Regions from separate parts of the Lysinibacillus sp. 1 U-2021 genome, predicted to be linked through region 1. Evidence: riboswitches for the same ligand, from Rfam matches in the RefSeq annotation. Region 1 holds a riboswitch; the other holds the start of a gene.
The links. Region 1 has a riboswitch for preQ1 ahead of QH639_RS25460 (QueT transporter family protein). Riboswitches for the same ligand answer to the same signal wherever they lie in the genome.
Positions count from the first base shown of each region.

Region 1 (3,207 bases):
TATTAATAATAATGCTTTCCCCAGATGATAAAGTTGGTGCTAATTTTAGAGCATGTGCGACTGCATGTGAGCTTTCAAGAGCAGGAATAATACCTTCAACCTTAGAAAGTACTTGGAAGGCATCTAAAACTTCTTCATTTGTCACGGTCACATACTCAGCACGGCCGATTGTTTTCAAATGGCTATGCTCAGGTCCCGCACCTGGATAATCTAAACCAGCTGCTATTGAATAGGTAGGGAGTGGGTTACCTTCTGCGTCCTGAAGTACTAAACATTTGAAGCCGTGTAGCTCTCCTGGTGTTCCTTCGTTTAAGGTAGCAGCTTTGTCTGGCTCTATTCCAATAAGACGAACATCTTCGTCTGCAATATAATCAGCAAATGCCCCAATGGCATTACTACCGCCTCCTACACAGGCAAGAACAGCTGTCGGCAGCTTTCCTTCCTTTTCTAATATCTGTTCACGACTTTCGCGGCTAATCACTGATTGAAAATGTTTAACCATTGATGGGAAGGGATGTGGTCCAACTGCTGAGCCTAATAAATAGAAGGTTGTTTCATAGTTTTCTACTAAGTCAGCGAATGCCTCATCTACTGCATCCTTTAAGCGGCCTTGCCCTTTATCGACAGCTACAACTTTCGCGCCGAGAAGTTCCATGCGAAATACGTTCAATGCCTGACGTTTTGTATCTTCCAAGCCCATATAAATCGTGCAATCCATTCCAAACATGGCACACGCTGTAGCTGTTGCTACACCATGTTGACCTGCCCCTGTTTCGGCAATCACGCGATTTGCTCCCATACGTTTAGCTAGTAAAATTTGTCCTAATACATTATTGATTTTATGGGAGCCTGTGTGGTTAAGGTCTTCACGTTTTAAATAGATTTTTGCGCCACCTAATTGCTTTGTTAAATTCTCTGCAAAATAAAGAGGGGATTTACGACCGACATATTCACGGAAATAGTAATCTAATTCTTGCTTAAAATCATCATCCTCTTTATACTTTTGAAAATTCTCATCTAGTCTATTTAAAACATTTTGAAGCTCCTTTGGAACAAAGCTTCCACCAAATTCACCGAAATATCCCTTTTTTTCTACTACTGTACTCATCTTAACTCGACTCCTCTATGCTAATTTTTCCAAAAAAAAAGCCACTCCAATCCCTCATAAAAAGGACGAGTAACCGTGGTGCCACCTTCATTCGCAATTTTTGCGCGCTTTCCTGCTCCGGTAACGGGGAGCGAAACGGCCTTACATTTGATAAGGCTGCTCTGAAGTCCATTCACAAGTCTGTACTACTGGTTTGCACCAACCACCAGCTCTCTAAAAGTAACAATGCTTGCTACTACTCTTCTTCCTTGCATTTATTAGAAAGAATTGTAGAGTATTTTCAGAATAGTGTCAAGAAAAAAGACGAATCTAAAAAGATCCGTCAGTTAAATCAAATTTTTAAAGTCAAGGCGTTTGTTTAATACATACATAATCGGTGCACCTACAGCTAATACAACAAATTCACCCGCCGCGACGGTTAGCCAAGTCCAGAAAAATGGCAACTCTAAAGCCAAGTTCAGCTCAAAGGCAATGATAAACATAGTACATGTAAAGAGCAATGTATTAATAATTAAACGTGCCCAAATATTTTTGACAAATTTACAGATTAAAATAAACAGGCCAAGAGTAATCATTGAATGACCTACACCAAACACTAAATCGTAAATGCCAAGTGGTGAAAAGAGATTAGAAATCAATACACCAATAATAATCCCTACGGCAAAGCGTGGATTAAAGGCCACTAAATGGTTAAACATCTCAGATACTCGGAACTGTACCTCTGTAAAACCAAATGGGGCAACAAGCATGGTTACAGCTATATATAGAGCTGCAATGATACCACTTGCTGCTAAAAATTTTATTTTCATATTCATTTCTCCTTAGTTTTTTTTCGTGGGATGGTTACGAACCACGGTGCTTTCACACAAGTAAATATTCTATTATAGATATCTAGTAGAAGTCAAATGTCAGACTTTGTCTATAATGTCCTATCGTCGCAAAATTGTCATAAATATTTTTTACTATGTTGAAAAAAGAAATCGATTAACTAAAACAGCGTAGTTTAGCGGTTTAAAGCGCCAAATTAAATGAAAAACTAAAATATTTTGTCACTTTTAAAAGTCAGAACATTCATAATGTTGTTGACGGAGCTCGATAATAACGATAATATAGCGATACATTCACACTTTGTTTGGATAAAGTGCGATAGATATTCGAGAATATAATCGGGGGGATTATTTGTGAAAAGCAATGTAAAGAAGTTGTCATTCCTTCTTTTTGGATTAGTGTTGCTTCTTGCTGCTTGTGGTAGCGGTGGCTCAGGTACAGCAGATTCAAAAGGAAATGAAAAAAACAATGCAAGTGAGAGCGGAAATGCAGACGATAAAACATATAAAATCGGGATTACTCAAATTGTTGAGCATCCATCGTTAAACGCAGCAACGGAAGGCTTTAAAAAAGCAATTGAAGATGCTGGCTTAAAAGTTGACTACGATCCACAAATTGCGCAAGGAGATAACAGCCTTAACACAACGATTGCTAACAATCTAGTGAGTGCAAACGTAGATTTAATTTTTGCTAACTCTACACCTTCTGCACAAGCAGCTGCAACAGCAACAAGTGATATTCCAATTATTTTTACATCGGTTACAGATGCTGTTGGTGCACAGTTAATCGACTCAATGGAGAAGCCAGGGAAAAATATTACAGGCACAATTGATCTACATCCTGAAACGATTTCTAAAACAGTAGCATTCTTAAAAGACCTTGGTGCGAAAAAAGTAGGGATGGTCTACAATGCGGGTGAGCAAAACTCAGTTGCCCAAGTTTCAGAAGTGAAAAAGGTTATGGATGAACAAGGTTTAACGGTGGTAGAAGCATCAGCATCCACTTCAGCAGATGTAAAGCAAGCGACAGAATCTCTAATTGGTAAAGTAGATGCTTTCTATATTATTACTGATAACACAGTAGTTTCTGCTTTAGAATCGGTAATTGATGTTGCCAATACGAATAAATTACCATTAATCGTAGGAGAATTAGATTCTGTGGCACGTGGTGGTTTAGCGGCTTATGGATTTGAATATTTCGATATCGGTTATGAAGCAGGTCAAATGGCTGTGAAAATTTTAAAAGGTGAAGCAACACCTGCTGATACACCA
Region 1 is NZ_CP123966.1:4,802,506-4,805,712, reverse strand. It holds gene trpB (tryptophan synthase subunit beta) at 1-1,108, opposite strand, end outside; T-box leader at 1,167-1,366, opposite strand; gene QH639_RS25460 (QueT transporter family protein) at 1,435-1,917, opposite strand; PreQ1 riboswitch class I at 1,924-1,968, opposite strand; gene QH639_RS25455 (ABC transporter substrate-binding protein) at 2,290-3,207, shown strand, end outside.

Region 2 (3,207 bases), 1.6 Mb from region 1:
ATCCCAGAGCTAGGTGGTTTTGGTGAAATTGTCAGTTCATCAACCTCATACATCCATTTTTGCCACCTACTCCCCTGTGTTTCCACCCCAATTTGTATATCATTTTCTTTTAAAATGGCAATAAGCTCTGCTAGATTCGGATTGAGTGCAGGATTACCCCCTGAAATCGTAACAAATGAAAAACCATTGCCTCCAAGCCGCTTCAGCTCAGACCAAATCTCTTCCGCTGTCATTTGGACAATAAGGTGCTTTCCACTGCCATCCCACGTAAACGATGAATCACACCAAGAACAGGAATAATCGCAGCCCGCAGTTCTTACAAACATTGTCTTCTGGCCAACGATCATACCCTCTCCTTGAATCGTTGGCCCAAAAATCTCGATAACAGGTACTTTACTCAACTTCCATCCACTCCCTTCTAGCTTCTGCATAGCTTGTTGGAGTCTCGTAAAGCCTGATAAACTCTACACGTACACCGTTATATCCTTCATCACGCAAGGCCTCAGTCAACTTTTCGTAAATCCAAACAACAATGTTCTCTGCCGTCGTATTCATGAGTGGAAGCGTTTCATTTAAATAACGGTGATCCAAATGAATCTCTATTTTTTGTTTCCATATTTCTTTTATATCGCCGAAATCGATCATCAAACCACGTTCATCAGTGTAGCCACTCAGTCCTAATATGACTCGATAGGTATGCCCGTGTAGATTTTTACATTTCCCTTCATAATGATGTAGATGATGGGCAGCATCGAAGGTAAATTCTTTGCTTATGAGAACACGCTTTGCATGATATTTCAATTGATTTCTTTGAATATCCACATCAATTCTCTGGAGTCTCTCAACGATTTTAAAATCTGACATGCCTTAAGACTCCTTCCTATAACTTAAATACTCATCAAGCCCTTTATTTCGTAATTTACATGCTGGGCATTCACCACATCCATCTGCTATAACACCGTTATAGCAAGTCAACGTTCTTTGTCGTACAAACTCAAGTGCCCCAAGCTGATCAGCTAATTCCCATGTTTGTGCCTTATTCAGCCACATCAAGGGTGTATCAATCACAAAGGAATCATCCATCGATAAATTTAACGTTACATTTAAGGATTTAATAAAGACATCTCGGCAATCCGGATAGCCACTAAAATCAGTTTCACAAACACCTGTTACAATATGCTTTGCCCCTACTTGGCTCGCTAAAACGCCCGCAAATGAAAGAAAAAGGAGATTGCGGCCAGGCACAAAAGTCGATGGGAGCTCACCATTTTCTCCGTCCTTCACCTTTATGTCTTGTCGTGTCAATGCATTCGGAGCAAGTTGATTCAGGAGAGACATATCAAGTATGTGATGCTTGATACCAAGCTCCTCTGTTATCACCTTCGCACAGTCAATTTCAAGACGGTGCCTTTGACCATAATCGAAAGTTACTGCCTCAATCTCTTCAAAGCGTTCTTTTGCCCAGAACAAACAAGTTGTGCTGTCCTGACCTCCACTAAATACTACAATTGCTTTTTCCTTTTTCATCTATAAAAACTCCCTTATATCGAAAAAACAGCACTCTAAGAAAAAGTGCTGCTTTCTTCTTAGTTTTTTTAAGAGGGTAGCTAAAAACCTCTGTCTTGCTTCATTTATCGATTATCAATTTTTTCTGGGTTAAGATCGTGGTTCATTAAACGATAATTGGCGATTTCTTCGTATTTAGTTCCTGGCTTCCCATAGTTACACCATGGATCAATCGAGATACCCCCACGTGGAGTAAATTTCCCCCAAACCTCTATATATCTTGGATCAAGTAATGCAATTAAATCATTCATAATGATATTCACGCAATCTTCATGGAAATCGCCGTGATTTCTAAAACTGAATAAATACAACTTTAGAGATTTACTTTCAACAATTTTTTTATCTGGGATATATGAAATGTACATCGTAGCAAAATCCGGCTGATTTGTAAGCGGACATAAACTAGTAAACTCTGGGCAATTAAACTTAACAAAATAATCTCGATTAGCATGAAGATTATCCACTGCCTCTAATACCTCAGGTGCATAATCATAGGAATACTTTGTACCTTGATTACCTAATAGGGTCAAATCCTTTAATCCTTCTTCATGACTTCTGCCAGACATAAAAAAACCTCCTTGTAAAATGTTTCCCAACACTTTTCAAGAGAGGCATCACCAATCATTCTATTTAAAACATAAGTAAACAGATAAAAAAAAGCCACGTCCGATATGGACATGGCCTATTGTCATGTTTCCATAGTTTTTTATAGAGGGTATCAGCTATGAACCTCTCCCGTTCTAGTCCGGGCATTCTTTTCTTCAATATCGTACAAAAAATAATACAGGACGTCAAATAGATTTTTTATAAAACTCTTAAATGATAAAAAGTACGAATTACTGTAAGTCTATACTCATTTGAAAGTTCTACTTTTTTATTAAATTACTAGGAAAATAGAATTAATCCATTTTTGACAAAGTAATACTAATTATCAATATTTTGAGATTTTTCAATATTCCGATATTCGAATTATCTCACCTGTGATAAATTGGAAATATCACATTAAACTGAAAAGTGTGATAATTAAGAGCGGAGGGAGAAATGAGATTTGAAAAAGTTTAAGTTTACGAAGTTTTTAAGTAGTATGATAGCTTTCTTTATGGTGCTTTTTCTATTGGTTCCATTATCGAGTGCTAATGCTGAAGATTCGAAGCCATTCAAGCAGGATAGCCAAAGTGAAAGTATACTTCAATTAAAGGCGGCTATCGCTGAACAGCTAAGCTTGTCTAAAGATGGTCCAACTCTTCACGAAAGCTTACAAAATGTATCAGGCAATCAAGAAGTTGCAGTCATCGTACATTTATCTGAAAAGCCTGTGGCACTAGAGCAAGGAATGAGCCAATTGAAAGGCCAAAAGTTCTCTAATGCGCGAGCAAATGAAGTTCGATCAAATGTAAAATCTCAACAAGCACAAGTTAAGAAAGAATTAGCTACTAAAAATGTTCAAATGACTCAAGGCTACACATTTGATACTGTTTTAAACGGTTTTGCAGCAACTGTGAAAGCAAATGATCTCCCAAAGCTGCTTTCAATAGAAGGAATAACATTAATTGAACCTGATGCAATTGTTTACGCATCTGAAGATAATACAATGAAATCATCAGAACTGATTAAGGAAGATCAATTAGAGGCTCAAATGAA
Region 2 is NZ_CP123966.1:3,235,193-3,238,399, reverse strand. It holds gene queE (7-carboxy-7-deazaguanine synthase QueE) at 1-401, opposite strand, end outside; gene queD (6-carboxytetrahydropterin synthase QueD) at 394-864, opposite strand; gene queC (7-cyano-7-deazaguanine synthase QueC) at 868-1,527, opposite strand; gene queF (preQ(1) synthase) at 1,632-2,132, opposite strand; PreQ1 riboswitch class I at 2,259-2,305, opposite strand; gene QH639_RS16720 (S8 family serine peptidase) at 2,615-3,207, shown strand, end outside.
Region 2: another riboswitch for preQ1. It lies ahead of queF (preQ(1) synthase); the one in region 1 lies ahead of QH639_RS25460 (QueT transporter family protein).